4 regions of the Paenibacillus sp. FSL F4-0087 genome follow, and region 1 is predicted to be linked to each of the others. Evidence: predicted binding sites of a transcription regulator. Region 1 holds the regulator's gene; each other region holds the start of a gene.
What was found. The regulator Rex, encoded in region 1, represses fermentation and respiration genes when NADH is low (regulators of the CRP and FNR family bind a similar motif). The targets are predictions, from matches to a motif close to TTGTGAAATATTTCACAA.

Region 1 (8,068 bases):
CGGAATTCGGATTTCAGCATGACCGCCCTCATCAGGCAGACAGTGATGCTCTCGCAACAGCTTTTGTATTACTGAAGTGCCTCGATGAGCTGCGTGCACTGCCTCTGATCACGATTCAGCGCCTCAGTGACCTGTTTGCGCCGGAAGACAGTGACTTGGGTTGGTTCTTTGATGGAATGCGTACTGAGAAGGAAGCAGAGCCGATTCAGGATCTGGATGGTCATACGTATTACCGCCAGCTCGCCCTGAACGTGAGTGACTGGACCGATATAGGCTCACCACGCGATGAGCGAGAAGGTAATCCGCTGGAAGGCGTAAGTTTTGAGCAGTTCATGGATCAGGTTAGAGATAACCTGAAGGAGACGCTGGACCATTATGAGGAGCGTGAGGCGCAAACTCAGATGTTCAGCAGTGTACGACAAGCTTTGGATGAAGAGAAACATCTCTTGATTGAAGCTGGAACAGGTACAGGTAAATCACTTGGGTATTTGCTGCCTGCCATCTATGAAAGTGTGAAACAGGAACAGAAAGTCATGGTCAGCACACATACCATCAACCTGCAGGAGCAATTGAGAGAGCGGGATATTCCTATGCTGACCCAGGTAGTTCCGTTCCCGTTCAAGGCAGCAGTGTTCAAAGGACGTGGGCACTATCTGTGTCTGCGTAAGTTTGAGCACAAAATCAATAAACGTGAATTCGCTACACCGAAAGAGGATTATTTTACAGCGGCTCAGATGATTGTCTGGCTTACTCAGACGGAGACTGGAGACGACGAGGAGCTTAATCTAAGCGGGCGCGGAGGAGACTTCTGGGAGACAGTACAGAGTGAGTCTGAGTCTTGTCTTGGACGTTCCTGTCCTTGGTTCCGCAAATGTTTCTATCACCGGGCCAAACATGAAGCCGGGCTGTCTGATATCGTCATTACCAATCACTCGAAATTATTTACGGATGTCAAAGCAGCACATCAGCTACTGCCGGCCTACGAAAGTCTCGTCATCGATGAAGCACATCATTTGGAGGACGTAGCAGGTAAGCATCTGGGTCTTCATATGAAATATTTCACGTTGGTTCATACTCTGACCCGACTGTTTAAAGATAGCCGTAATGGCCAACTGCCGATGCTTCGTTCTCAATTATCGGGTCACGAAAATTCGGTACAGTGGGGCTCCATGATTGATCAGATGTTCCCGCTTGCGGTCGAAGTCAAAGAGATGTGGGATCGACTAAGTGATACATTGTTTGGCCTGCTGCCTGAACGCAGCGATGCTTCTCCAGGCGAGACAGGACAATTCTCTCTTAGACTGAAGCCTTCACAAAAACCAGCTAAATGGCAGGAATTGCAGGATGCTGAAAACCAAATCTATGTCACTCTAGGTGATTTGATTCGTAAAGGTGACAAGCTGCTGCTTGAAGTGAAAGAAGATCAGGATGATTATCAGTCCGATAGTCTGATTACGGATATCTCAGGTCTGCTCAAGGACTTGGCAACGATTAAGGATAATCTGCGTTTCTTCATGCGGATGGATGATGCCAACACCGTGTACTGGATGGAGGCCAGCGGCCAGTTCCGCAGTAAATCACTTCAGCTCTATGCTGTTCCTGTCGATGTCAGTGCACAATTGAAGGATATGTTCTTTGATAAAAAGAAAAGCGTTGTGCTTACATCGGCTACGCTCTCCGTTGACAAGTCATTTCAATTCATGATCGAACAGCTGGGTTTGCAGGAAGCTGCCGAGAATAACCGTTTGTTAACGTCCATGTTGCCGTCACCGTTCAATTATCGAGAACAGGCGCTGCTCGTCATTCCGCGTGATTTCCCAAGCGTGAAGGGCAGTGTAGGCGATGCCCACTTTGTGGATATGCTCGTGCACTCCCTCGCGGAAACGGCTATTGCCACTCGTGGACGTATGATGGTGTTGTTCACCTCCTATCGCATGCTGCGCCAGGTCTATGACCCACTTAAGGAGGCCTTGTCAGGCAATGATATCTCTTTGCTTGGGCAAGGGGTGGACAGTGGCAGCCGTTCCAAGCTTACACGCCGCTTCCAAGATGCGAAAGCAACGGTGCTTCTTGGCACAAGCAGCTTCTGGGAAGGGGTGGACATTCCAGGAGAGGCTCTGACTTGTCTCGCGATTGTCAGACTGCCGTTCCAGCCACCGAATCATCCATTAGTCGAAGCGAAGAGCGAGCTTTTGCAGCAGCAGAAGAAAAACCCGTTTATGAAGCTGTCCGTGCCACAAGCCGTCATCCGTTTCAAACAGGGATTTGGCAGACTGGTTCGTACAGGCAAAGACAGAGGCATTGTAATTGTATACGATACACGCGTTATTGAAGCGTATTATGGCAAGTACTTTTTATATTCATTACCTGGTCCTAAAATGGAGCACATGCTCACCGAGCAGATGGTTCCTCGTATTTCGGAATGGCTCGAGAGACCGACCGAAGAGCAACAATAACAGATACGCTCTGTAGCTTCCATTATTGCAAGACGCCAGTGGTTGGCGGTAAAATTAAGTAATATGATTTTTGTTTCGTGGATATGCGAGTAAAGCAATTAAAGGAATAAAAGCAATAAAAGCAATTATCCATTATATAACAACGAGCATCCTGTTTAACTCAGTAATCTTTTTGCTCGTTTTAGACAGGGTGCTCAGCTTTTTCATCTATCTATCGTGGCCTTTGTAAGGGGGAGCAATGAATGAAATCAGATAAAATTTCGGAAGCCGTGGTGCGTAGATTGCCTGTTTACTTGCGTTATTTGAATGAACTGCATCAGCGCGAAGTCAATACGGTCTCTTCACAAGAACTGGGACTGAGGCTGGATTTGAATCCTGCCCAGATTCGTAAAGACCTGGCTTACTTCGGTGACTTTGGTCGTAAAGGGATCGGGTATGACGTTTCATATCTCATTGAGAAAATCCGCCATATTTTAAAAATAGACCAGCAGATCAATGTAGCTCTTGTCGGAGCAGGTAATTTGGGACATGCCTTGTCTAATTACAATGCCTATCTCAAAGACAACATGAAGATCGTCGCTGTATTTGATGCCTACGGTCCGAAGATTGGGAGTCAAATCAATAGTTTGACGGTGCAACCAATGAATGAATTAACGGATTCGGTCAAAAAAGACAACATTCGTATAGGTATTATCACGGTTCCCGATACGGAAGCCCAAAATGTTGCAGATCAACTGATTGAGTCAGGAATTGAAGCGATTCTGAATTTTGCACCAACGATTCTGAAGACTCCGCCGCATATTCGTATTCATCATGCCGATTTTACGACGGATTTGCTTAGTCTGGCTTATTACTTGGAGAATGGAAAGGACGACGAGGAAGATGACGACAAATAGATGGGTAATTCACAACGGCAAATTTGCCGTGTGTGAGGGTACGAATTGGAAAGTGGTTCAAGGTTTTATGGTTGTTGAGAATGACAAGATTGTGCATATTGGTGAGACATTGCCGGAAGGAGACGAAAGTCTGACAAAGGTGGACGGGAAAGGACTGTTCTTCTTGCCGGGTCTGATCAATACGCATGGTCACGCGGCCATGTCGCTTCTGAGAGGCCATGGAGACGATCTGGCGTTACAAGTATGGTTGCAGGAGAAAATGTGGCCAATGGAAGCCAAAATGACGTCTGAAGACGTATATTGGGGCACATCACTATCTGTTCTTGAAATGTTGAAAGGCGGAACAACAGCTTTCCTGGATATGTATGATCATATGGATCAGGTGGCGAAAGTGGTGGAACAATCCGGCGTTCGGGCTGCTCTGGCACGTGGGGTAATCGGACTTTGCTCAGAAGAAGAACAACTGCGCAAGCTCGAAGAGTCCGCAGCATTTGCCCGTCAATGGAATGGACAAGCAGACGGAAGAATTACAACTGTAATCTCTCCACATGCCCCTTACACTTGCCCTCCGGATTACATAGAGAAGCTGGTACAGGTTGCTCATGACCTGAATCTGCCTTTGCATACGCATATGTCTGAAACGCTTCGTGAAGTGGAACAGAACGTGGCTGATTACGGACTTCGTCCGGTTGCACATCTGGAGAAACTAGGATTTTTCTCCCGTCCATCACTGGTTGCACATGCGGTACATCTGAATGATGAAGAGATCGAGATTCTCGCAAAGCATGATGTAGCAGTTTCCCACAATCCAGGTAGTAACCTGAAATTGGCTTCGGGTGTTGCACGAGTACCTGATCTGTTGAAAGCAGGCGTGACTGTGTCCCTGGGAACAGACGGACCAGCAAGTAACAATAACCTGGATATGTTCGAAGAGATGAGATTGGCTGCGTTGATTCATAAAGGTGTATCTGGTGACCCTACTGCAGTGCCGGCAGGGGAAGCGCTTCTGCTTGGAACTTCATATGGTGCCAAATCCATATTCCTGAATAATACAGGCGCTCTGCAAGTTGGCATGAAGGCTGACTTCTTCGCGTTGAACATCGAACAAGCCCATTTCTATCCGCATACGGATCTGATTTCCCATACAGTCTACTCGGCATCGGCCAAAGATGTGGAGCATGTGTGGGTGGATGGTAAACAAGTGGTTAAACATGGCGAATGTCTTACGATGGATGAAGAGCGCATTCTGCGTGAGTCTCAGCTGGCATTTGACAGTTTGCTTGCCCGATAATTACAAGGACAGCATCGTCATAGGGAAAGGAAGTTCGGCTTTTGAAGAAAAAAAAGAAGTGGATATGGATTTCGCTGCTGCTCCTGGTTCTGATTCTGTTTGGACTTCAGCGTTATTATGTCTATGTTACCCAGGATCAGCGCAAGGAAGAGGCGTTGGCCATACAGGCGGCCCAGGAACAGCTGGGGATTACGTCCCACGAAGAGCTGCGTAAGTATGTTTGGGGACAGAAAGACGGCGGAGACAACATATACTGGACCCTGATCGGCAAAAATAAGGATAACCAGGATGTCATGGTGTGGGTGAAGTTTGATGAGAATAACAAACCGGTGACGGGAACGAATGCGGTACACGGGGAACTGTTAAAGAACGGCATGAATGAGGCTCAGATTCGAAATCGGTTCAGCTCTGAAGTTCCGGGCGGGGAGATCAAACGAATCATGCCAGGCGTTGTGAATGGAATCTATGTATGGCAAGTGTATTACAACGATGATACGCACAACTATTATCGGTTTTACCGCTTCAGCAACGGGGAACAGGTGGACCTGGTCTATACGATACCGAACAGCTAGAATTAGCAGACGTACTAACGTCTGAAGAGAATACATTAAAGAACCGGCAGACGGAAACCCGACTGGTCCGGTTCTTTGGCGTACTTTGTTGATCATTTTGGATTTGAATAGTTAAAATTAATAATTTATTCATATTTTCGCCTTAGATATTGTATATACGATGTGATATACTCAAATATGTATTCAAGGATACATCATACACAAATAAATCCTGTTAGGCACATCACAGGACATTACGTACACATATTTATATTCTTGCCTACAAGTTATAGGATGGGCCAAAATTTAGGAGGGGTAACTCACTTGAAAATAAAAGTATTGCCTATTGCTCTGACTGCCGTCATTTCAGCCGTTGTGTTGTTTGGAGGTTGGTTTGTGTATCGTCATGTGGCTGTGCAAAGCCCAATTGAAAAGATGGTTACCCAGTACGATGGAGTTAATGATGTTCAATTAACTATTAACCGCAATGATGTACAGTTGAAACTCGATCTGCAGCCGGATGTTGATCTGGGCAGGTTGGTACAATATATTCACAAAGAAGGACAGACCTTGATTGGCACTCGTTCGTTGAAGTTGGATGTCGTGGATCATTCCAACGAAGCGCTGGAGAGCTGGTGGGGAAGCGCGATGTTTACCGTAGCTCAAGCGATGGAAAACAAGCAATACACCGAGATTACACCGACCTTGTCTAAAATGGCTACAAATGGGATCAAGGTAAATACAGCCATGGATGACAATAATGTATATGTCAGTCTCAGAGATGGAGATGCCAGCAAGTTTATCATTCTGCCGCGTGTGCCCGGTCAGATAGGAGTGTGGCCTAATGCCTAAATGGACGAAAGAAATTGCCATTGGATTTGTACCCGTATTAATTATCTTTCTTGCTTTTATCGGTGTAAACATGATTCCCATTCTGATCGCTGCAATGCTTGTGGGTGCTCTGCTGCTTATGATGCAAATGCGTGGCGGAATTACGGTGGGCGCAGGTCAGGAACGTAAACGCAAGAAAAAAGGACCATCCAAGCTGACTTTTGAAGAAATCGGGGGTCAAGAGAGTGCCAAGCAGGAACTGCGGGAAGCGCTTGATTTTCTCATTCGACATGAAGAAATTCAGAAGTTTGGTATTCGTCCTTTGAAAGGTATCCTGCTTACTGGCCCTCCAGGAACAGGTAAAACCTTGATGGCCAAAGCTGCTGCTCATTATACCGATTCTGTTTTTGTTGCTGCTTCAGGCAGTGAGTTTGTTGAGATGTATGTTGGTGTAGGTGCAGGCAGAATACGGGATTTATTCCGTGATGCAAGAACACGTGCTGCTAAAGAAAATAAGGAAAATGCCATTATATTTATCGATGAAATTGATGTGATCGGTGGAAAACGGGAAGGCGGACAACAGCGTGAATATGATCAGACGCTGAATCAGCTGTTGACGGAGATGGATGGCATATACTCTTCCGACACACCGCGCATCCTTGTGATCGCCGCTACGAACCGAAAAGAGATGCTGGACAGCGCGTTGACACGTCCAGGACGCTTTGACCGTCATATACAGGTAGACTTGCCGGATAAGAAAGGCAGAAAACACATACTGGAGCTGCATGCAGTCAATAAACCTCTTTTGGAAGGGGTAAGTCTTGAGAAGACAGCAGAAGAATCCTATGGTTTCTCTGGAGCACAGCTGGAAAGCGTGATGAATGAAGCTGCAATTTACGCTATGAGGGACGGGCTACCCAACATTGAACAGCGTCATCTGTCCCTTGCGATTGATAAAGTAATGATGGGTGAGAAGACAGACCGCGAATCCAGCGTAGAAGAGAAGAAAAGAGTGGCTATTCATGAATTGGGACATGCCATCATGGCTGAACTGGTTCGTCCTGGCAGTGTGAGTCAGGTTGCACTCAGCCCTCGTGGACAGGCCCTGGGATATGTACGTCATAACCCGCAACAAGAGCAATTTCTGTACACGAAGCGCTTCCTTGAAGAGCAAATCATGATTGCCCTCGGAGGTGCAGCAGCGGAGGAAATGTATTATGGTGGACGCAGTACTGGATCACGCAATGACTTTGAACAAGCAACGAATGTGGTACAGACGATGATGGCTTCCGGGCTCACAACGTTGGGTATTGTTAACATGGATATGGTCACAACGGAAGAGCTCATGCGGGAGAACAAATTGATCCTGCAAGACCTGATGGAACAGACCAAACGATTGCTTGAAGAACAGCGGACAATTTTCGACAATTCCCTCGATACGTTGCTCAGGGAAGAAGTATTGTCTGGCGATCAATTTCGTTGTCAATTTCGTGACAGCGCCCTTCTACCGGCATAATTTATTTATGTCGGTTATTTTTTTTTACATTTCAGTCGTGCTAAGATATTATTATATGTTGGGTCGAAATTTGTAATTTTCGGCGAACAGGGTACAATAGAGAAATAGAGAACCGAAAGGATGGAGCAGAACCATGTTTTTCAAAAAGATAGGAGTTGTCGGCGGCGGCACGATGGGGCAAGGTATTTCCCAGATGCTTGCAGCCAAAGGACTTGATGTGCTTCTGGTGGAACACACAACGGAGAAGCTGGATCATGCATATAACATGATTGAGACTAACCTCGATAAACAACTGGAGAAATGGGCTATTACGAAGGCTGAGAAGAAATTGATTCTCTCCCGTATTACCAAAGTTGCTCATCTGGCTGAACTCGGAACTTGCGATATGGTCATTGAGACTATTTCTGAAGATCTGGAAGCGAAAAAAGCGGTATTCAGTCAACTTGACCAAGTTTGCCCAAGCAACGTAATTCTTGCAAGTAATACATCCACGCTGAGTTTGACTGAGCTTGCAAGCTCAACCAAAT
Region 2 (8,068 bases), 190 kb from region 1:
GAAGAAGGCGAGCTGGGCGATATTTATTTCGGCAAGGCAATTGCACTTCGCCGCCGTGCTGTACCTACCTGGGGTGTGTTTCTTGATGAGGAAAAGCAGGGTGGAGGACCGTTGATTGATATCGGTACACATGCGCTGGACCTGACTCTTTGGTTGATGGATAATTACAAACCGAAGAGTGTAATGGGCTCAACGTTCCACAAGCTGGGTCAACGTGAGAATGCGGCCAATGCTTTTGGTCCGTGGGACCCGGAACAATTCAAGGTAGAGGATTCTGCATTCGGCTTTGTGACGATGGAGAATGGGGCTACAATTATTATCGAGTCCAGCTGGGCACTGAATGTTGCTGAGTTCGGCGAAGCCAAATCACTGCTTTGCGGAACAGAAGGTGGCGCGGATATGAAGGATGGTCTGCGTATCAATGGCGAGAAACGCAGCCGTCTGTTTGAAACTAAGGTAGATCTGGATGCAGGTGGAGTTGCTTTTTATTCTGGTAGTGCAGAAAATGAAGCGGATCGTGAAGCTAGAATGTGGCTTGAAGCGATCATTGAAGACAAAGATCCAGTTGTAAAACCTGAACAAGCCATCGTGGTTACTCAGATCCTTGAAGCGATCTACGAGTCTGCTCAGACAGGCAAAGCGGTTTATTTCGACTAAACCGACCAGATATCATTTCCAATGAAATAACCAGTATTCTTACGTTTAATTTCAGGATAGAATAGCTCTTGATTTTCCACAATAACGATACAATCATGTGATCTGAACGGTATTTTAGGCAGTTCATGGTTCATAAAACCAGCAAATAATATGATATTTAATCTAGGGAGGAATCGCACTTGAAACTCGGCGTATTTTTGGTACTATTCGGAGGACGTAAATTGGAGGATGCACTCGACTATGTTGCATCCAAGGGCTTGAAAGCAGTAGAAATCGGAACAGGTGGACATCCAGGTAATGCACATTGTAAACCGGATGAGCTTCTGAGCAATCCGACAGCATTGAAAAACTTCAAAAATGCAGTAGAATCCCGTGGCCTGACTATCAGCGCATTGAGCTGTCACGGTAACCCGCTTCATCCACAAAAGGATATTGCAAAAGGATTCCACGATGATTTCGTTAAGACGGTAGAACTGGCTGAGAAACTGGAAGTGCCTGTTGTAAACACATTCTCCGGTTGTCCCGGAGACCATGAGGATGCCAAATATCCGAACTGGCCTGTTGCACCATGGCCGAATGACTTCCAGGAAGTTCTTAAATGGCAATGGGACAACAAAGTTATCCCTTACTGGACAGAGTGGGGCAAGTTCGCTGCAGATCACAATGTGAAAGTGGGACTGGAACTGCACGGTGGATTCTCGGTGCATACACCAGCTACCTTGCTGAGATTGCGTGAAGCAGCAGGCGAAGTGATTGGCGCTAACTTGGACCCAAGCCACATGTGGTGGCAAGGTATTGATCCGGTGCAAGCAATCCACATTCTGGGACGTGAAGGCGCGATTCATCACTTCCATGCGAAAGATACAACTATTGATCCAATTAACGTGAACAAATATGGTGTAACAGATATGCAGGATTATACAAACATGCTTGATCGTGCTTGGCAATTCCGCTCGGTCGGTTATGGTCACGATAACAAGACTTGGGCTGATATTATTAGCGCTCTGCGTCTGGTTGGATATGATTATGTCGTAAGTATTGAACACGAAGATGGTTTGATGTCGGTAGAAGAAGGATTCTCTAAAGCTGTGCAAAATCTCCAACAAGTATTGATTGAAGAGCCGCTGGGAGATATGTGGTGGGTTTAGAGTTACACTAGGGGGAAATTGAATATGATTAACGTCACCATTTGGAATGAATTTGTCCATGAGAAAATTCACGATGAAGTAAGGGAAGTCTACCCGGACGGTTTGCATATGGCTTTGGCAAACGGACTGGGAGGCGAAGGCTTTGCCATTCGGACTGCAACACTGGATCAGCCTGAACATGGATTAAGTGATGAGGTGCTGAATTCTACAGATGTGCTTATATGGTGGGGACATATGGCGCATGATCGTGTGAGCGACGAGATTACACAGAAGGTTGCACAGCGGGTCCTTGATGGTATGGGGTTGATTGTGCTGCACTCCGGTCACTTCTCCAAGCCATTCAAAGCGCTGATGGGCACAAGTTGTGACCTGAAATGGCGTGAAGCCAATGAGCAGGAGATTATCTGGTGTGTGAATCCGTCCCATCCGATTGCAGAGGGCATCAACAGCAAGATAATTCTGGAAAAAGAAGAAATGTACGGGGAATTCTTCGATATTCCAGTACCGGATGAACTGGTGTTTGTAAGCAATTTCCAAGGTGGAGAGGTATTCCGGAGCGGATGTACATTCCTCCGCGGTTCAGGTAAAATCTTCTATTTCCGTCCAGGTCATGAAACTTATCCGACCTTCTATAATCCGGAAATTTTAAAAGTGATCAGCAATGGAGTGAAGTGGGCATATCCTACGCGCAACGTTAAGCCGGAATTTGGCTTCAGCGAACCTGTAAGATCACTTGGTAACGTGCTGGTTTAAGCTGCAAATTGGCTGTGTGAACGCATAAAATAAACGATATACCAGAGAACCCTTCTCCAAGTCATGTATGACTGTGGCAGCGGGGTTCTTTTTGGGTAAGATAGCTACATGGGAGTTAGACGATATTTTCCCATGGTTCCGTTGTCCCATGTGATGTATACTGAGTTGTATCATCGAAGTTGAGTTATGCCTTTAAAATATTAACTTTTTAGCGGCAGACGTTTTCTTTGAGACTTAAATATGTTATTATGAAATATACTAACTAAACGTAAGTTGAGTGATCTCTAAAGAGGTGATTAATGTGGAAGGCCAAGATTTGCGGATGTGTCCGCGCTTTGAGACGGCGTTTTCTTTTCTGGGTAAGCGCTGGAACGGTCTGATTATTCAAACGTTGATGAGTGGTTCGAAGCGATTCAAGGATATCTCCAACCTGATACCATCCATGAGTGATAAGATGTTGTCAGAACGGATGAAAGATCTGGAAAGCGAAGGAATTCTGATCCGTCATGTCTATCCGGAGACGCCAGTTCGTATTGAATATGAACTGACAGAGAAAGGCAAGGCGCTACAGCCTGTTATGAATCAAATTCAAGACTGGGCAGAGCAGTGGGTTGAGTAGTAACAGCTTCCCCGGCTCAAACTAAGTGAACTGTTGGGATAAAGGCTCTTGGTTTCCAGTGGAAATCAGGAGTTTTTGTCTTCACGGTCCTGCACATGTTGTCGCGAGTTGTAGTATAATTGTAAATAAAATGGCCGCAGGCGGCCGGAGCGAGGAGGCCAATTGTCATGAGAGAAGAAAGCTTATCCCGTGAAGTACGCTACGGCAAGCAAGATATTGCAGAACTTGAGAGCGCATCCATCCAGGTACATCTAATCTACAAAAAAGCTGCGGAGCTATTTAAACGAACTTCATATTCCGCGTCGGTTAAGGATGATGTTGCAGGAGAGAAGACTCATTCCACGAATAGCAATGGTCAGGTAATGGCTCCGGCGGTACTGCAAAAATGGATTCAGACAGCAAGAGGCTGGAAATGTATCGGATGTGAACTGAGACAACCCGATTCCATCGGAGCACAGACTGAAGCCAACTTTCATGAAGAACGTGTGTATCTGGATGTGGGCGAAGGTCGTTTTGTTCAAGCGGAGATGCTGATTCAGGCGATTGTATGGTCACAATATGAGAAGATCCGCCTGTTCGCGCCTTGGCTGGGTGATGACACCTTCTACACTGTACAGGAGCTGGATGTGATTGCCCGTTATATTGTACCTACCTATTTCTCCGAACGGCCGCTGCATGAGCAGGGCAAGGTATCCAAGGTACACCATTCATATGGTCAGATTCCGTTCTATCAGGAATATGTGGATGCACCTTCGTTCTGTGTACAGGTGGACGGTGGATTACTTGAAGGGCGTTTGCTGACAGGTGTTTATGTGTCGGAGGAACAGTTCTTTGGGCTCAATCCGTATCTGAAGGATGGAGACGGGGGCCGTACCTACATGCAGGCTTGTGTCCAGTAACCATGCTATTCAATAGACCTTAAAGATAATTAGGAGCCAAAGGGCCTGCTTGCAGGCTCTTTGTGCTGTACAAACCAGTTATGGACGCTACTGGATGAAAAGTAACGGCATTGACACTTTTTTTGCATGAATTTTGTGCCATAATAGAGGTTATGGACAACAGGGTGAATGATTTTACGCAGGGTGGTGTTACCTACATGAAGAAGAGAATCCCCGGTTACATAGGTATATGTCTGCTTATTCTGGTTATATTAGCCGGTTGTAGTGAGACACAGCCTTCCGAACAGCCAATCGTCAAAGAGACCGAATCGCAGAATACGATCACTGTGGCAGTGGATGGCAGCACTTTTTTGCCTGACGCAACGAAGTCCATTAAGAGAGATTTTAGTGAAGGTCTGACGCTCAAGAAAGCACTGTTGAACAGTGGGCTTGTCGATTTTACAGCAGATGGAAAGCGGATCCAATCCGTGGGGGAAGTTTCTCTGGACTCCTCACTTAGCTGGGCAGTCAAACTGAATGGCAAGGATATTGACCCGGAAAATTGGGACATGGAGCTTCATGTCAAAGATGAAGTGATCATATATGTAAAAGCCGCTGACAGTGGGGGAGACGATGTTGTTTACCAAACAACATTACTCAAGGTGAGCGGTGGAAATATTATGCCAAATCTCAATCGTCAATATGCCGGGGTGTATGTTCAGGAATGTACTGTGCGTGATGTATTGAAGTCCAGTGGGATTGTAAGAATGTCGGAAAACAACAAGTTCGTCGTTTCCGTTGAAAATGTAATTCCCCGGATGAACCAACGCTGGATGATCATGGTGAATGATAAGGAACTGATGGAAAACGGTTTGGACATGAAATTGAATCCACGTGATGCAGTAAAGCTTGAGTTGACTACTGTATCTTAAGTATAACAAAAGCCCAATCTTCGTTATAGAAGATGGGCTTTTTTCATTTGCGTATCAAATGTTTACAAGATGGGGAAAGCGTCAAATCAAATTCGGCAAATCTCGTTAGGACACAATTCACAGTGACAGATGCCCTGGAGCATGTGCAGATCCTTGATGACAATCATGCCGTTGTCGTATTCAATGGCGTCTTTTTTACGCAGATCGCTTAACATGCGGTTGACACTTTCACGGGTCGCTCCAATCATATTGGACAGATCCGTGTGCGTTATTTTTTTATGAATCATGACATGCTCTCCATGGGGTTCGCCGTAGGAATTGGACAATCGAATTAGCGTGGAGCAGAGTGCACCTGGTTTCCCATATAACATCAGATCACGGAATTTGGTTTGGGTTAACCGGTGATGGATACCCATCCATTTCATAAAGTCGATCGCAAAGTCACAGTGTTGGCAGATCAGCATCTCCAGGTCTTTATGCTCCAGTACACCGATCTCACTATCCTCCAGCACTTCCGCCGAAAAGCTGTGTTTCGATCCGAAGAACGGATCAGCCTGCCCAATCATATCACCGGATTGATACATGTACATAATCAGTTCCTTGCCTTCATCCGTGGATTTGGTGATCTGAGCACGGCCCCGTTTCATATAATAAAGTTTGTCAGAGACATCTCCTTCCCAATACAGATGGGTTCCTTCCGGATAGGTTCTGTCCTTCATCGTTACGAGCAGATGGTTGAAATTCGCTTCCGAGAAACAGTTGGTATTTCCGCGTTTTTCCAGTACACTCAGTTGTTCTCTCATAAGTCTATCTCCCCTTTGTGTCCATCGGACGGCCTTCTGCAGCTTGGACTGGCCCCCGTGGTTCGCCGCAAACCGTTGCCGTCCTGATCAAGGTCATCTCTCGGCCGGAAAGGACGGTACAAATTGCGGTGGTTCAATTTTTAAGTTCAGTATATACCTTATCTTGCCGTTTGAGGGGCGTGGAAAGGGGGCAAAAATGGCGAAATTTCAAACATTGTGATTAAATTCACTTTCTGAAGGGGAGGATGAATCTGACAGCCCTATAGTTTAAATAGGAAGTGTAAATGGCTAAGTGAGGGACACTAAAAAACTTAAATTAAATTTGTTATACTTTGTGAAAAAAATCACATAATTAACTCTTTCCCCATGATACGATGTGAATGTAAAGAAGAGAGACAAACCAATACGAACCTTTAGGAGGATGAGGGAGATGGCTGTAAAGAACGAAGTCGCCCCAGTAAAAGAACCGACAGCAGGTCAGTATATTCAAACGTTAATTGACAAAGCGAATAAAGCACATGCAGCATTCATGTCCATGGATCAGAAACAGATTGACCGCATCGTGCAAGCGATGGCGCTGGCAGGTCTCGACAAACATATGATGCTCGCCAAGATGGCCGTGGAAGAAACAGGCCGGGGTGTGTATGAGGATAAAATCACCAAAAATATATTTGCAACAGAGTATGTATATCATAGCATCAAATATGACAAAACAGTAGGGGTTATTGAAGATAATGAGTACGAAAGTTTCCAGAAAATTGCGGAGCCTGTCGGCATTATCATGGGGATTACCCCGGTAACGAATCCGACATCCACCACAATGTTCAAAGCACTGATTTCCATCAAAACGCGTAACCCGATCATCTTCGGTTTCCACCCATCTGCACAGAACTGTAGCCGGGAAGCTGCCAAAATTTTGCGAGATGCTGCAGTGAAGCATGGTGCTCCAGCGGATTGTATCCAGTGGATAGATGATCCTTCCATGGATCGTACAAACGCGCTGATGAATCATAACGATGTGGCGCTCATTCTGGCAACAGGCGGATCAGGCATGGTACGGGCGGCATACAGCTGTGGTAAACCGGCACTGGGCGTAGGGCCAGGGAACGTGCCTTGCTTTATTGAGAAAAGCGCAGATATCAATCAAGCGGTAACGGATCTGATTTTGTCCAAATCGTTTGATAACGGCATGATTTGTGCTTCCGAGCAAGCAGTCATCATCGAAGAACCGATCTTCGATCAGGTGAAAAAGAAAATGATCGCGAACGGCTGTTACTTCGTCAACAAGGATGAGGCTGCGAAACTGACCGCAGGTGCGATTAATGCTGAGAAATGTGCGGTGAACCCGGCGATAGTTGGTCAATCTGCAGTCAGCATTGCGCAAATGTGCGGTATCGAGGTCCCTGCTAACACCAAAATTCTCGTAGCCGAGATTGAAGGGGTAGGTACAAAATTCCCGTTGTCGGCTGAAAAACTAAGCCCGGTACTGGCTTGTTACAAAGTGAAAACGGCAGCTGAAGGGATTGAGCGTGCAGCAGAAGTGGTTGCTTTTGGCGGCATGGGTCACTCCTCTGTTATTCATTCGACGAACGAAGAAGTCATTGGCAAATTCGCAGATCGTCTGCAAACCGGACGGATTATCGTGAATTCGCCATCCACACACGGTGCCATCGGTGACATCTACAACACCAACATGCCGTCACTGACGTTGGGCTGCGGATCGTATGGACGTAACTCGACTTCTTCCAACGTAACCGCTGTGAACTTAATCAACGTGAAAAGGGTGGCTCGCCGTACCGTGAATATGCAGTGGTTCAAAGTGCCGAACAAAGTCTACTTCGAAAAAGGTGCAACACAGTATCTTGCCAAAATGCCGGACATCACACGCGTAGCCATTATTACGGATGCGATGATGGTCAAACTCGGTTATGTGGAAAAAGTAGAGCACTATCTGCGTCAACGTCAAATGCCAGTAGCCATTGAAGTGTTCTCTGATGTCGAACCCGATCCATCCACAACAACGGTAGACCGCGGTACGGAAATGATGCGTCGCTTCCAGCCAGACTGCATTATCGCACTCGGTGGGGGCTCACCGATGGATGCTGCCAAAGCGATGTGGCTGTTCTATGAATATCCTGACACAGACTTTAACGACTTGAAGCAAAAATTCATGGATATCCGCAAACGGATCTACAAATATCCACGTCTCGGCGTGAAAGCGAAATTCGTAGCAATCCCGACAACTTCGGGCACAGGTTCGGAAGTAACATCGTTCGCG
Region 3 (8,068 bases), 260 kb from region 1:
TGCCTTCATGTGGACTTGCAGCAGCATGTGAAGATTTCCCATGGAATTCAAATTGTACAGCATCAATAGCCAGGGAACTGCCAGATTTCTCATAGGCGTAATAAGGGTGCGCCATTAGTGCGACATCACAGTCATCAAACAATCCTGCTTCAGCCATAGGCACTTTGGCCCCACGCGTTTCTTCCGCTGGCGTACCGAACACTTTTAATGTTCCGCCGACTTCATCCAGTATGGACTTCAGACCTACCGCAGCTCCGAGGCTCATCATACAGATTAGATGGTGCCCACAAGCATGACCGATTTCCGGAAGTGCGTCGTATTCACATAACAGGGCAATCGTCGGACCTGGTTTGGAAGCAGCATACGTACCGATAAATGCGGTGTCCAAACCAAGGACAGGAGCTTCTACAGAAAAACCATGGTAGGCAAGTTCTTCTTTTAACCGAGCAGAAGCAAGGTATTCTTCGTTACCAAGTTCGGGATTGGCACCAATGTATGATGAAATCTCCTTAAAACGGGAAGCATATTGGTCAATAACAGTTAGTATTTGTGTTTTGGTATGTGTCATGATGGACTCCTTAAGCAAAAATGAAAATAATTCAATAATTATATCATAGTTGCGGTTATTTTTCAGAAACGGGCTGTAATCGAATCCTGTCGAAATGCATTGCATAATCATGCATTCTACTTTATAATGACTCAGGCATCAACAACAGAAAGCATACAAAGTATTATAAGGGGAGAACAGGGTTGAAATTGATTAGTCGTTACACCATGATGCTGCTAGCTTTTGTGGTCTTGCTAACTACGGTTGCACCTGTTGCGATGGCAACGGGAACTACAAGCAATTCAGGCAGTAAAAAGCTGGTGCTCGGTACAAGTGCCGACTTTGCACCATATGAATTCCATAAAGTGATTGATGGTAAAGACCAAATTGTCGGATTTGATATTTCGATTGCTAAAGAAATTGCTGCCGATCTTGGCGCAGAACTTGTAATAGAGGATATGGGTTTTGACGGACTTCTTCCTGCGTTGCAGAGTGGTCGGGTGGATATGGTCATCTCGGGAATGACGCCAACGGATGATCGTAGACAAAGCATTGACTTCTCCGATACCTATTATAAATCAAAGCAAGTCATCATGGTTCGCAATGCGGATAAAGATAAATATCCAACCATGGCTGATCTGGAAAATGAAAAAATTGGTGTCCAAAAAGGCTCCATTCAGGAAACGATTGGCCAGGGAATCCCAGGCGCAAAATTGACAGCACTTGATAAAATATCTGATATCGTACTGCAATTGCAGACCAATCGTGTAAATGCTGCAATCGTTGAGGATACAGTAGCTGCCGGTTACCTGGATGACGTGATTGGATTAGCTCCAGCTATTCCGGATGAAGAGCAGGCCGAAGCGGCAATCGGGATTCGTAAGGGCAATACGGAATTGCTGAGTGCAGTGAACGGAACGCTCGAGCGTCTGAAAAGCGAAAATAAAATCGATCAGATGGTTACTGAAGCAAGCAAGTTGATGGCAGACAAGGTGAAAAAAGACCAAAACATTTTCCAAGTGTTCTGGCAGTACAAAAGCTTTTATGCAACAGGTGTGGGCTACACCCTCTTACTGTCTGCACTCGGTGTAATCTTCGGGGTAATTATCGGTTTGATCATTTGTTTGTTCCGTCTGCATGACGTTTCCATTCTGCGTTGGATCGGAACAGCTTACGTTGAAGTTATTCGTGGTACACCAATGCTGGTTCAGTTGATGATTATCTATTACGGTCTTGCTCTAACGTTGGGGATTAATTTCACGCCACTTCAGGCGGGGATTATCACACTATCCATTAATAGTGGTGCCTATCTTGCCGAGATTTTCCGGGCAGGTATACAGGGTGTGGATCGCGGTCAACTGGAAGCAGCTCGTTCCCTGGGGATGGGCAGAGGTGCGGCCATGCGCTTCATTGTGCTTCCACAAGCGTTCAAAGCGGTGTTGCCGGCGATCGGTAATGAGTTCGTGACCATTATCAAGGAATCCTCCATCATCTCGGTTATTGGTATGGTGGACATTATGTACCAGGCAAGTGTAGTCAAAAACATTACGTACCAAGGAATGAATCCATTCCTGATTGCAGCGGCCATTTACTTTGTGCTGACGTTCATTTTGTCCAAGCTGCTGGGTCGACTGGAAAGGAAGTTGAGTGCAAGTGATAGACGTTAGACAATTACACAAATCATATGGAAATAACGATGTGCTCAAGGGCATTAATGTAACAATTGGCAAAGGCGAGGTTGTCGTGGTCATCGGTCCGTCCGGATCGGGGAAAAGTACATTTTTGCGCTGTTTGAACCTGCTGGAGCAGCCGACTTCAGGCGAAATTAATTTTGAAGGTGTATCGATCACTGACCCCAAACATAACATTAATGCAACACGTGAAAAAATGGGGATGGTATTCCAGCATTTCAATCTGTTTCCGCACAAAACGGTGCAACAGAATATTACGATTGCTCCCATTAAAGTGAAAAAACAATCTGCACACGAAGCGGAACAAATCTGCTCAGATTTGCTCAAGACGGTTGGCCTATCTGACAAAAAAGACGCTTATCCAAATCAGCTGTCCGGTGGACAGAAACAACGGATCGCTATTGCAAGAGCGCTTGCGATGCAGCCGCATGTCATGCTGTTTGACGAGCCTACTTCAGCACTGGACCCTGAAATGGTCGGTGAAGTACTGGATGTCATGAAGCGGCTTGCAGAGGGCGGCATGACTATGGTTATTGTAACCCATGAGATGGGCTTCGCACGCGAAGTAGGAGACCGTATCCTGTTCATGGATGGTGGGGTTATTGTAGAAGAAGGAACGCCTGCTGAAGTGTTTGGCGAGCCCAAGCATGCACGTACACGTGACTTCCTCGCTAAAGTGCTCTAATACCATCCAATAATAAGGATGAAGATCAAGATGAAAATGCAAAATCTATACTTTGGATGAGAATTTCATCCCCTCAACAATCCCTGTCGACGAACCGTCGGCAGGGATTGTTTTGTTATGTAAGGATACGCACGGAATTACATAAAAAGTAACGTTTCTGTCATCAATGATTAAAGCTCAAATAGACATTTATTTGAAAAAACGGCTTGAATTCAGCCTAAATATTAAAGTGAATTAGCCAGATGGTAACATTTACTACGACCCCTGGTTACAAAATTGTGATATATTTGTTCCTGCCGAAACTTCCGGAGTTGGGAGTGTGGGATGTAATGATGCAGAGTGTGCTAGGGGAAGAATTATTTGCACACGGCTTGGGGTGAATTAGGGCTACATAAATTCTTAAATGTAATTGAACCTATAGGGTGGTTTCCTCCATCCGAATCCGACAACTAACTTCGCAGGCATAATGAGGGAGGAAGACCATGATTAACAAGAAACGTATAGCCAAAACAGCAACAGCTTTGCTGACAGCAGCAATGCTCATTCAGGCCGTTCCGGCTCATGCTGATTCAGTTCATGTGGCCAAAGAGGGGGATACCTTCTACACCTTATCCAAACAATATGGAGTTGGACTTAACTCTCTTATTAAAGCTAATAATGACATTTCAGCTTACAACATTTATGGTGGTTTGAAAATTACGATCCCTGGTAAAACAACAAACACAGCTTCTGCTGCAGCAGCAAAAACGGAGGCCAAAACGGTAACTGCCGCAAGCCTTGACGTTAATGCAGATAGTAAAGTTGTACAAGCCTGGGGAAAAACGTTTGATTACAGCAAAGCTGTCGACGTCAAAGCAACAGCATACTCCGCTGATGCTTCCGAAAATGGAGGATGGGGTGCTGTGGATTACTTCGGTAATCCGCTTGAATTGGGTACCATTGCAGTAGACCCAAGTATCATTCCATTGGGTACAAAGGTACTGGTGACAGGTCATACACATCCAGGACTGCCAAAACAGGCATTTGTCGCTACGGCTCGTGATGTGGGCAGTGCCATTAAAGGACACAAGATCGATATCTTTATTCCTGGCAGCAAGCAATCCGTGAGCACATTTGGTATTCAGGATGTGGAACTTTACATTTTGAAATAAAATCAAAGCAAGCTGCACATCATCATATGTGACTCCAACTTAATCTAAATTAAACAATAAAGGGTGCTCTCCAATCACAATAATGTGATTGAAGAACACCCTTTTGAATATCCATTGCCGTATCAAATCTATTTACCCTTTGGCAGTTCCAGCATTTCGTCCAAAGTCACCAGCTCGTACCCGCGGTTTCGCAATTCTTCAATAACTTCAGGCAACGCCTCGATCGTACCACTCAGCTTCGATCCTACACCGCCTCCTGCATGCTGCAGAACAATGGAACCTGGTTTGACGGCGGACAGGATGTTTTGTTTGACTTCCTCTTTGGAGAGGCCCTTCCAGTCCAGAGAATCAACGTTCCAGTTCACGATGCTGTAATGTTGCTTGGCTGCCCATTGGAGCTGTTGCTCGTTAATGTCACCATAGGGTGGACGAATCATTTTGGGAGTGTAACCCGCTAGATTTCGAATAATATCCCCGGTATGTAAGATTTGTTTGCGAAATGCATTCATGGTTAGCTTGCTGAATTCCGGGTGATTGTAGCTGTGATTGCCCACAATATGCCCTTCTTTTATCATACGTTTCACCAGATCCGGATGTTTCTCAGCGCGATTTCCTACAATGAAAAACGTAGCCCGCACCTTGTATTTTTTTAGAATATCCAGCACCTGCGGTGTGAACCGTGGATCAGGAACATCATCAAAAGTCAGAGCGACCTTTTTTGTTGAGGGGCCATTGGTTTTGAACGTATCCGCATATTTCTGTCTGAGTTGTCCCAGAGTCAACTGTTCTTCTTCAGGAGAATCAGACTTCGAAGCAGGTTCGGTTTGCGGGCTTGAAGAAGCCCATAACTGAGCAGGAGCATAACTTCCTCCCAGAAGAATGACCATGATGGATAACATGATGAGGCGTATACGCATGTTCGTGCCTCCTTTTCCCAAATTGCGTTCTCTTTGGTATGCCCGGGGCCATCCGTATTTATGCATGATGTGAGATGTTTCACTGCTGATTCATTAAATCGGAGCCATAATTCCACCATACATATACATATTGAAAAGGACAGGTGGAGCAAAATGAGTACATACGATTTAAACTCCGTTCGTTTACAGGTGATTGAGGCAGGGGAAGACAAAGTGTTTATGGTAACTGGAGGAAGATCACATATTGGAGCAGTAGCCACATTTTATCCAGACCGTGAACGAGTGAGTGGGGCTACGGTGCATATTCCAGGGCATAAAGAACAAGAGTTGTGTGAGAGACTGGCACGTAAGGCTGCCCTTCATTTAAAGGTAACCGTTACCGTAATAATGGGGATTCACTTTGATGAAATTACGCGGATGCAGATTGACGAGATTGTGCAGACTGCAGAGAAGCTGCTTGATGAAGAGCTGTGCCAAACGGGTCGATTGATTCAATAGTTCCATTTAGGCTAAGCAGGCTAAAATCGTTTTTTATGATTTTTTTTGTTAAAATTGAAACGAGTAGAACATTGCCACGTATGTATGATTATATACAAGGATGAACTATCGACTAGGAGGAATACCATAATGTCCATTTTCAAACGATTGCGCGATTTAACGATGTCTAACATTAACTCTATTATTGACAAGGCAGAAGATCCGATCAAAATGACGGATCAATATATCCGGGATATGCAGGAAGATCTGGAAGATGCGGAGAAAGCTGTTGCTGCACAGATCGCCATTGAGAAGAAATTCAAGCAGCTGTTTGAAGAACAGGAAGCTCTCGTGAAGAAACGTGAGGAGCAAGCACATACAGCAGCGCGTGCACAGAATATGGATTTGGCTCGTCGGGCATTGGAAGAGAAGAAGGTCGCTGAAGAGAAGATGGCCGAGTACAAAACAAGCTATGATCAAAACAAGGCTTCTGCCGATAACCTTCGTGGCAAGCTGGACGAAATGCGCAAACAATTGACGCAAATGAAAAACAAACGTGAAACATTGGTTGCGCGCTACAACGCTGCAAAAGCTCAAACCGAAATCAACAAGGCGCTGAACGGATTTGGCTCCGACACTGCAAGTGCCGGCATGAAGCGCATGGAAGAAAAAATGATGCAGATGGAAGCACAGGCCGAAGCCAGCAATGAGATGTCGTCCAAAGGAAAATCGCTGGATGATGAGTTCGAGAAGCTGGGCAAAGATCAGGCTGTTGAGGATGAACTGGCAGCACTGATGAAGCAATACGAAAATAAGAACTAAAACCTTGTAAGCAAGCAGGGGCACCAGCGGAGGAGAGACCAGCGTTTCTCCTTCGCTTTTAATTGCGGTTCATGTTGAGATGTGGGGGCTATGTAAATGGATTTGAACATTTTGGCAATGCTGGTCTGGACGTTATCGGGTTCGGTTTTGCTGTTTGTCTTAATGTATGTGGATTCTTTGTTCACGAAGTATAAGGATTTTGCTGAAGTGAAGGCGGGCAATATGGCCGTTACAACACGTATGGTTATGAAGCTGTTTGCTCAGGGATATGTACTCGCCACCTCCATTTCGACAGCCGGTCATCTTGGAGAAGCGTTGTTGGTATCCGTTGTTTCATTTATTATTTTGCTGATTCTGGAGAGTGTGGTTCACTTTATGATTCGGAGATGGGCCAACCTGGATCTGGATACGGGAATACAGCAGGGCAAGACTGGTTATGGTTTGTTCTCGGGTGCACTACATATCGTGGGCGCATTAATTATTGCAGCTTGTTTATAAGATAAAGAACAGGAGTAATGGGTATGAGTGTGTGGAAACGGATTAAAGGGATAATAGCCAAACCTGAACCGCCTAAGGTAGAGAAAACAATGCTTCAGCTGGCACCTGGTGATATCTGTGAAGTTTCGCTGGTCACCTATGAAGTTGTTGGGCGGGTACATCATCGAGCGCGAAATGCAGCTGTACTCACGTTGCAGGATGGTACGGCAATCCGACATTTGCATATTGAAGAACGGGAAATGACCCGGTATGCCCTCTATACACCAATTGATGGCCGTCTCGATGCACCAGACGAGGTGCCTACGTTGCTGGATCTGGATGGACGTGCGTATCATTTGGAGGAAGAATACGGAGGAATGGTAACCACTGCAGGCAGGACACCCTATGGTCAGGCTGGGGAACAATTAGTATGGCAATATCAGTCTGATGATAACATGCTTTTGCGTGTGGAGTGGCAAGACAGAAGATTTACGCTGTATGAAGGTGAGTCCATTCTTCCTGCGGATATCAAAGTGATTCGTTCGAGCTAGGAGAGGTTCCAATGAAAAAGCGCTTGGCACATGCATTAAAATTAATGCTGGTCCTCAGCCTTGTGATGTCGCTGCTGTCCGCGTGCGGAGCACCATCCGTTCAGGACACATATCCGCTTGAATCGGTCAGCGGCAGTGGTAATACGACATCCTATGTGTACCGAGCTGCCGATCGTACCGTTCCAGAGGTTGCTCAGGATTTATCTGAACAGCGGAAGCCGGATCAGATCTCGGCGGAAAATACAGAGCGGATGTTCCTGGTGTATCAGGACCAGTATTATCATTTGCAGCAAGACCCGAATAAAGCGGAAGACACCTTGGTTGAGGTGGATTCAAAGGAATATGTTCGGCAGAATTATGATTCGTCCTTTTTGCAAGGTTATTTAACCGCAACATTAATCGGTAATTTGTTTGATTCGTTCGGGGGTAGAGGGTCCGGTACGTATCGGGGTTATACGAACAAGGACACGTACAAACCAAGAGAAGGTTCCTATCGGACACCGACGAGCAGCGATAAAAAGGTTGCGCCGCCCATTACCGTTGACCGGAAAGGGTCGATTACCCGTCGTGGCAGCGATAAGGATTCAAGCGTAGGCTCCGGTGGAGGATTATTCAGCCGGAATAAGGAACAAAGCAAAGGCACAATTGATCGTAATAAAAGTAGTGGCGGCCTTGGAGGATTATTTGATTCACCGAAGAGTTCCTATAAAAAACCCAAAACGAGGGTTGGCGGCGGCCGAATCATGAGGC
Region 4 (8,068 bases), 2.1 Mb from region 1:
AAATCCGGTACAGCTTCACGCGCTGATCCGCGAGTATACGCAAAACCGCATCATGACCCGCCAGACGTTCGACATACCGGAATACGGCACGGAAAATCCCAAATGCACGAACACCCACGATAGGTACATATACCATCAAAATATTTTCAGGACGGAGCGCTGACTTGGAGATCAGAAACCCGGAGGTGAAGAGCAGCAGCACAGCACACAATGTAGCACATATCCCCAGCGCAATGACTGCAAAGAGTCTCCAGCGGTACTGTGCCACGTACGGAGTGATCCAGCTATTCTTTTTGCCCCCGCTCCGAGCTGTTTCTGTCAGCTCATAACCGGCTTTCATCTTACACCGCCTCCATCTGGGCCTGAATCATCTGGTAATATACGCCTTGTCGGGCCAACAATTCCTCATGTGTTCCTGTCTCTGCAACCGTGCCGCCATCCATCACGATAATGCGATCCATATGCGGCATCCAATGCAGTCGATGTGTTGCCAGAAACACCAGCTTACCCTCAAACAGCGGTAACATGGTCTGTTTCAGTTCATACTCGGTCTCCACATCCAGATGCGCAGTCGGCTCATCCAGCAGTAGGATCGGGCGGGCACTAAGCAGAGCTCTCGCCAAGGCCACCCGCTGTTCCTGCCCGCCGCTGAGCTGCCTTCCCCCAGCCCCAATCGGTTCCTGCAACCCATTCGGCAAGGAGGAGGCAAGCTTATGCAGACCTGCTGCGTGAATGGCGTCAGCCACCTCCACATCCGAAGCTTCAGGCATATAGAACCGAACATTATCCGCCAAGCTGCCACTGAAAATAGTTGGATGCTGCGGAATCGCCGCCGTTTGTTTTCTCCAATCTTCCATCTCTGGAGATAAGGGCTGGCCGTTATATAAGATCTGACCTGAAGTAAGCTGCTGGAAACCTGCCAGCACATCAATCAGGGTTGATTTCCCTGCTCCGCTCGCTCCGATAATCCCTACTTTACCAAGACCAGAAACCTGAAACGTCACATCATTCAGCGAACATGGCCCGTATTCCTGATGCCGTACCTGTACGTTAGTGAGCGCCAGTCTGCTCGTTGCCTCCCAAGAGGGTTTGGATGAGAAAGCAGCCACGCCACTTCGGGCATCCACCTCACGTAAAACCACCCGTATGGTGGATGGAGCCACACCGCTTAGGCCAGAAGAAAGCTCACAAGAAGAGGATTCTCCGTTCTTTTCTGACACACCATGCAGAACAGCACTTGTGTATGCTTCCTTTTGCTTACGTTCGGCCATTTTCCCTCGTTCAATCATCTGGCTGATCGCTTCCCCGGCCTCTTTGCCGTCCAGTGTAGCGTGGTAATCTGCGCCTACCATTCGTACAGGCAGGAAGTATTCCGGTGCGAGAATGAGTACGGTCAGCGCTGGTCCAAGCAGCATATGTCCTTCCGTCAGGCGCAGCCCCAATCCAACCGCTACCGAAGCCACCGACAGCATGGTGAAGAAATCAAGTGCGAAGGAGGACAGAAAAGCCATACGCAGCGTAGACATCGTAGCCTTGCGATAACGTTGACTGACCCGAATGATCGTTTCCCCATGCTTACCGCTTTGTCCCAGTGTTTTGAGTGTTTCCAGCCCACGGAGCGTATCTACGAAATGGTTGGCCAGCGCTTTGTACGACTTGAACTGTCCATCGATCTTGCGTTGTGCAGCCAACCCCACCAAAATCATAAACACAATCAGGATCGGCAGCGTCAGCGTCAAAATAACCCCGGACATCATATCCAGCTTGAAGACATAGAACAGAATAACGATTGGCGTGAACCCCATCCCCAGCATTCGGGGAATAAACAGTTCAAGATACGTCTTATACTGGGCTATTCCTTCGCGTGCCAAGGTTACCAGGTGCCCTGTTCCTTCCGTTTTGGCAAAACGCGGTCCCAGCCGGAACCACTGCTCCACCATCTGTCTACGCAGATCGTTTCCTGTCTTCTCCGCGTACCGCGAAGCGATGAGCTGCAACCAGAATGACAGGGCATAGCGGGCGGCAAAAGCGGCCAGGAACAACAGCAGCACCGGGTACTGCTCCGTTACGGGCGAACCTTGAAACAATGCCGTAATCGCCTGTGCCAGCCATTTCGCTTGCATGATAATCGTCATCGCCTGTAACAGTACTAGCGCTGAGGCCAGCGCAAGTACTGGCCGGATGCCCGGCAGCTTCAGCAGCCCCCGTCCCATATCAGTACTCCAGGTGATGCTGATCGTTCAGACGTTTGCGGAAAATGTAATAACTCCAGATCTGATAGCCGAGTACAAACGGAAGCAGCGTACAAGCCACAATCGTCATCACTTTAAGCGAATATGCACCGGATGAAGCATTATAGACTGTCAGGTCAAACGCCGAACCCATTGAACTCACCATGACCCTTGGGAACAGACCGATAAATACGGAGGCAAACGCAATTGCAATCAAGGCTCCCGTCATACCGAAGGCCCAGGCTTCACGTTTCTGACGCACAAAGTAAGCGGCCAGCCCCAATGAAGCAGCGCCAAGGACAACCATAATCCAGAGAGCCCAGCCGCGTACGGCAAACACATCGGTCATGAAGTATGTCATCACAGCGTAGATCGCGAGGATCGCGGCCAGCGGCAACATCAGTTTTTTGGCCTTATTCAGGGCACGTTCTCTAAGATCTCCGACGGTCCGCAAGGAAGCAAACAGCAGACCATGCACCAGACACAACAACGTTACGCTCAACCCACCTACCACCGTATACGGATTGACGATGTCCAGGAAGCTGGGACGAAGCTGCATCTGCGCATCAATAGGCAGGCCTTTCATCAAGGTAGCGAAAACAACGCCGAACAAGAATGGTAGTAACGCACTGGAGACTACAATGATGATGTCCCATGTTTTGCGCCAGCGTTCATGTCTCATTTTGCTGCGGAATTCAAAGGCAACTCCGCGTCCGATCAAGGCCAGCAGCACGACGACCAGCGGCAGATAAAACCCGCTAAACAGCGTGGCATACCAGTGCGGGAAGGCTGCAAACATTGCACCCCCTGCCGTAATCAGCCATACTTCATTGCCATCCCAGAACGGACCGATCGAGTTGATCAGGGTACGACGTTCACGATCCGTTTTTCCAATCATTGCAGTGGACATGCCCACACCAAAATCAAAACCTTCCAGAAAGAAAAAACCAACAAACAAGACGGCAATCAGCAAAAACCACAACTCACTTAGTGACAACAGAATAACCCCCATCCACGCCGAACGGATCGGCCGATTCATCATGCTCCTCCGGCTTTTCGACTGCACATGGCCCTGCCTTGATTTCACGAACGAACAGGTAGACCATCACAATGCCGAGAACCGTATACGCTGCTGTAAAAGCAATGGTGGAGAACAAAATCTGGCCTGCGCTTACGTTCGGAGATACCCCGGCTGCGGTTGTCATATAACCAAATACTGTCCACGGCTGCCTTCCCACCTCAGTCATAATCCAACCCGACGTATTGGCGATAAACGGAAGGGAAATGGCAAACACCATCAAGCGCATAAACCATTTTCCTGCCCCCTCCAACTTGCGGCGCATCGCCAGATAGGTACCGTATAAAGCAAGCAGAATCATCAAGCCGCCCGCAGCAATCATGATGCGGAAGCTCCAGAACGTCGTCCGTACCGGAGGAATGTAGTCTCCTGGACCATACGTCTGCTCATACTCCGCCTGCAATTCTTTCATGCCTTTGACACTGCCAGAGAACTTGCTATAGGACAGATAACTGAGCAATCCAGGGATTTTGATTTCGCCGGAATTCTCCTGTTTGTTCGGGTCGATAAAGGCTACCACGGTCCATGGTGCAGGGTCTTCCGTCGTCGTCCATGTTCCTTCACTGGCTGCCATTTTCATTGGCTGCGTCTCCACTAGATATTGCGCCTGGAAGTGACCCGAGAAGGCAACCCCCAGCGAGGAAACCAGGCCAATAATGATGGCAATGTTGAACGATTTGCGGAATATTTCCACATCCTGCTTCTTCATCAACTTGTAGGCACTAATCCCGGTTACGACGAATGCACCTGTCATCAGGGCACCAAAGATCGTGTGCGGGAACTCTACCAGCAGTTGACCATTCGTTATCAGTGCAAAGAAATCATTCATCTCGGCGCGGCCATTATTAATCTCGAAGCCAACCGGATGCTGCATGAATGAATTGGCTGCCAGAATCCAGAGCGCGGACAGGAATGTGCCGACAAATACAAGCCAGATACACGCCAAGTGCACCTTTTTGGACAAACGATCCCATCCGAAAATCCAGAGTCCAATAAAGGTAGACTCCATAAAAAACGCCAATAAGGCTTCTACAGCCAGTGGCGCACCAAATACATCCCCGACAAAACGGGAGTACTCCGACCAGTTCATGCCGAACTGGAATTCTTGCAGAATGCCTGTTACTACCCCAACGGCGAAGTTAATCAGGAACAGTTTGCCCCAGAATTTGGCCATCGTTTTGTAAACTTCCTTACCCTTCACTACGTACAACGTCTCCATAATGGCTACCAGCAGCACAAGACCGATGGACAGCGGTACAAAAAAGAAATGGAAAATCGTTGTGAGCGCATATTGGATACGCGATAACATGATCGGATCCATACCGTTACCCCTTCTTTCTGTTCATATCGCAGTTTTCGTATTTGGCATTGAAGCCCCTTCTTCCGTTTCTGTCAGCCAAACACGTATTGATGAACGTATTGTGCCAGATAGACTATTTTATACATGTGACAATTATCACAAACCCTGCCATGACAGCAAAAAAAAGTGACGATGGTCACACAATAGAAAAAAATAAACCTAATCTTTGAGCTTGCCAGCTTCGTCTATTCACGGAAGATGCTCATGTTTGGGACGGAACGCCCATATGTTAGTGTCAGGCATAAAATACGCTGGGCAAAATGGGCATTACATATTGAATTATTGGATTCATTGATATCATTCAAAGCAGCGCCAATCTGATGTTTATCAGGTGGTGATGCTTCAATCCGTGAACGGACAAAATGTAAATCAAGTGAGGTGATTCATCGATGGAAGAGCTGTCTCCGATCCCGGACCCGGAGCCTCATCAAGGGGTAGATGCAGAAGAGCCAAGTACGGACCTGTCTGCCTTTCGTTATATTCTTTTCCCCCGGAAGGGAGGATGGTCTGCTTTTCCCTATCCAGACATCGCTGCTCTGATGGTTGCGGAAGGGCCTGTCTACTATGTCAGCAGTCTGGAGCGCTCCGAGGAAATGCCTGCGAATATCACCGTCATCACGCTTCCCGAAGCAGAACAATTGCTGCAGGAGCCCCGTACGGTTGCTGTGGTTGCTCATCCCTACTGGCTTACCGCCACAGCCTCGCTCCATCCGGAGCTCTGTATTGTACTTCTTCCCGAGCCGGTTGGTGAAGAAGCCGAGTCCCCCTTATGGGAGAGCTGTATTTCAAGACTGGTCGGTATCGCCGATCTGGTGGGCACCACTTCAGAAACACGCTACATGAAGCTGGTATTCCAGGGTGTACGCGCCATCTGGCTGAATGGTGAGGATTCCTCCCCTGCTGGTGTCATGCAAAAGGATGACCTCGAGGTCCCTCTCCGGGACTATGAACTGCTATTCCTGCATGCGCTGCGGCAGACCCTCTCGGGTGTTCAGGATACGGTCACCCAGCTGCAATGCAGTGTGCGGGCCGACTTCTATCGTCAGCTTCGATCCAAAGCAGGAGCGCATGAGACAATTTCCTTTTTGCTGGCAGCCTATGAGTATGTGCTAGAGGATTCGAGAGCGGCCGCTTCACTCAAGGAGGCCTTCTCCCACGCGGTATTAAACGGGCGCAATGATTGTGTAAGCTCCCACTATCGATTCCTCTCCGCCATTCATGCAAGGGCCGGGGAAATCGAGAATGCGCTGCAGGTTTATGGAATCAGCGCAGGCAACGAGCAGGAACGGCACCATTATGAACAACTCTGTCGCTGGCTGGAGGCCGGAGAGGAACAGCTTGTCCGGGCAGAACTGCTGCGTCTGAATGATGATTATGGAAACGCATTGCACATTTTGGATGAACTCGGAGGCGAAACGGCACGGCATTGGAAATTTCGTATCTATCAGGAGACTGGACGTGTGGAAGATGCATTAGATTTGGTGCATGCAGTGGATATTCAGGATAGCCCCAGCCGACAGGATTATCGGCAATTATCAGGTCTAGCTCTGGCTCTGCGGGGAGAACGTCACGGGGCGGTGAGACAATTTCTGGAGACAGCACTGGAGGATGAAGATGCTCTTGCGCGAATCGTCGAGATGGAGCTGTTGGATCAAGCCGTCCAGCAATTGCTGGGGGAGGTGCCATGATGCTGGACCCGAAGAAGCGCAGACTACATGTGAATGGACCGATGGTGCATAAGGATATACGATCCGAAACAACTCATACTCCAACGGAAACGCTGGAATCGCTGCATGCTGACCCAGAGGGACAAGGGGATCAGCAGCATGCTGCAAAACACCAGGATACAGACCTATTCAGAGAGCCGTTTTCCGTTCGTCGGGTTCGTAAAAGTCAGGGCAATAAACTGACCGCCATGCTTCAGGTACGTAACGAGCGAGGGCGATATCTGGAGGAAGTGCTGGACGATTTAAGTGAGTTTGTGGATGAGATCGTCATTGTGGACGATGCCAGCACAGATGGAACACCCGATCTATGCAGAGCCTATCCAAAGGTCGTTCGTCTGGAAGTGCTGGAAAAGCCGTTATTTGCGGAGGAATGGCGATTACGCAATGCACTATGGCAAGCAGCAGCAGGTACCTCGCCGGATTGGTTGCTCTCGGTTGATGCCGATGAGCTATATAGCACGGAAGCGAAGAAAGCGATACGCGCTCTGATTAACCAGGACCATGCGGACTGGATCGCTTTCCGCTTCTACGATATGTGGGGCGGACGAACTCACTATCGGGAAGATGAGCTTTGGGGGCTTCACCGACGTCATACCGCTTCTCTGGTTCGATATATGCCGGGTTATCCTTACTTTTATCCGCAGCAAAATCATCATGTGCCTCGCCTTCCCTTACCCTGCACTGTACTGCCCGGAATCAGCACAGAATTGAAAGTCCAGCATCTTGGCTGGGCAGGAAGTCTGGAGGATCGGGTTCGAAAATATTTGCGTTATAAACGAATTGATCCACACGGCGAGTGGGGCAGCCTGGAACACTATGAATCAATTCTTGATCCGGAGCCCCGACTGATTCCGTGGAAGGAGGAGCAGTGAGATGGGCGTGGTCAGCATATTGACACACAGCTTCACCGATGGATATAACCGGGAATTCAGCCGGGTGTTCGGGGGCGGTCTGGAGCGTTACGTTCTTGATTTGTGCAGTGTAATCCGCGGATTGGGACATATCCCCGAGGTTCATCAGTTGTCCTATTTTGAAGCTTTTCATACCCGCACGGAACAGATCGATGTATATGGGTATGCCTACGATATGAATGATGTGCCCGAAGCTTTTGTCCGAATGGCTGCGGCAGCGCGAGGGCCTGTGATCTATGCAAGCTGCCTGTGGCAGCCCATTGCCTACAAGCCGGGCAGCCTCGGTATCTGCCATGGCATTAACTGGGATCGTCCCGCGCTGCCACTCGAAACCAAGCAGCAAGTTGCTGAGCATATTCAGCTGGCACTGGATGGACTTGTACGCATCGTGTCGGTCGATTCCCATTTTCAGACCTTTTGCCGTGCTGCTTGTACGTTTGCGGATGCCAGTCAGGTCGTGCTTATTCCCAATGCGGTGGATACCTCCTACTTCACACCTGCTCCGCCAAGGCGTACGTTTGAGCCTGAACAGGAAGAAGAATGGCTGGCTGCATGGAAGAAAGATCTTGCAGGCCATGAAGAGCATGCTGAAGCTGCCATCTCGGGGTTGAATGCTGCGTCATCCGTGGGGGAAAGAAACGTTGGAAACGGCATGGTGCGGGCGGACAAATCCGAGGTGACAGTAATCGCTGAAGAACTGGACTCGAGGGATATCCAACAGGGCCGCACTGGTCGGCAGCCAAATGAGCTGATGGATGAAC

Region 2: the regulator Rex is predicted to act here: its motif matches at 6,123-6,140, upstream of adhE (bifunctional acetaldehyde-CoA/alcohol dehydrogenase).
Region 3: the regulator Rex is predicted to act here: its motif matches at 5,059-5,076, upstream of lpdD (prenylated flavin chaperone LpdD).
Region 4: the regulator Rex is predicted to act here: its motif matches at 4,754-4,771, upstream of MHB84_RS14705 (cytochrome ubiquinol oxidase subunit I).

The regions. Positions count from the first base shown of each region.
Region 1 covers NZ_JBBODJ010000001.1:5,221,916-5,229,983, forward strand. The annotation lists gene dinG (ATP-dependent DNA helicase DinG) at 1-2,456, shown strand, start outside; gene MHB84_RS24085 (redox-sensing transcriptional repressor Rex) at 2,699-3,352, shown strand; gene MHB84_RS24090 (amidohydrolase) at 3,339-4,643, shown strand; gene MHB84_RS24095 (cell wall elongation regulator TseB-like domain-containing protein) at 4,685-5,215, shown strand; gene MHB84_RS24100 (hypothetical protein) at 5,519-6,046, shown strand; gene MHB84_RS24105 (AAA family ATPase) at 6,039-7,541, shown strand; gene MHB84_RS24110 (3-hydroxyacyl-CoA dehydrogenase family protein) at 7,675-8,068, shown strand, end outside.
Region 2 covers NZ_JBBODJ010000001.1:5,031,756-5,039,823, forward strand. The annotation lists gene MHB84_RS23105 (Gfo/Idh/MocA family protein) at 1-657, shown strand, start outside; gene MHB84_RS23110 (sugar phosphate isomerase/epimerase family protein) at 837-1,805, shown strand; gene MHB84_RS23115 (ThuA domain-containing protein) at 1,830-2,558, shown strand; gene MHB84_RS23120 (winged helix-turn-helix transcriptional regulator) at 2,881-3,177, shown strand; gene MHB84_RS23125 (hypothetical protein) at 3,345-4,076, shown strand; gene MHB84_RS23130 (hypothetical protein) at 4,274-4,987, shown strand; gene MHB84_RS23135 (Crp/Fnr family transcriptional regulator) at 5,074-5,790, opposite strand; gene adhE (bifunctional acetaldehyde-CoA/alcohol dehydrogenase) at 6,221-8,068, shown strand, end outside.
Region 3 covers NZ_JBBODJ010000001.1:5,482,005-5,490,072, forward strand. The annotation lists gene MHB84_RS25240 (M20 family metallopeptidase) at 1-568, opposite strand, end outside; gene MHB84_RS25245 (ABC transporter permease subunit) at 751-2,214, shown strand; gene MHB84_RS25250 (amino acid ABC transporter ATP-binding protein) at 2,201-2,923, shown strand; cyclic di-AMP (ydaO/yuaA leader) riboswitch at 3,208-3,403, shown strand; gene MHB84_RS25255 (3D domain-containing protein) at 3,406-4,074, shown strand; gene MHB84_RS25260 (polysaccharide deacetylase family protein) at 4,203-4,991, opposite strand; gene lpdD (prenylated flavin chaperone LpdD) at 5,145-5,489, shown strand; gene MHB84_RS25270 (PspA/IM30 family protein) at 5,619-6,290, shown strand; gene MHB84_RS25275 (DUF350 domain-containing protein) at 6,387-6,788, shown strand; gene MHB84_RS25280 (DUF4178 domain-containing protein) at 6,812-7,318, shown strand; gene MHB84_RS25285 (DUF4247 domain-containing protein) at 7,330-8,068, shown strand, end outside.
Region 4 covers NZ_JBBODJ010000001.1:3,149,128-3,157,195, reverse strand. The annotation lists gene cydC (thiol reductant ABC exporter subunit CydC) at 1-340, opposite strand, end outside; gene cydD (thiol reductant ABC exporter subunit CydD) at 342-2,213, opposite strand; gene cydB (cytochrome d ubiquinol oxidase subunit II) at 2,215-3,231, opposite strand; gene MHB84_RS14705 (cytochrome ubiquinol oxidase subunit I) at 3,215-4,630, opposite strand; gene MHB84_RS14700 (hypothetical protein) at 5,059-6,357, shown strand; gene MHB84_RS14695 (glycosyltransferase) at 6,357-7,268, shown strand; gene MHB84_RS14690 (glycosyltransferase family 4 protein) at 7,270-8,068, shown strand, end outside.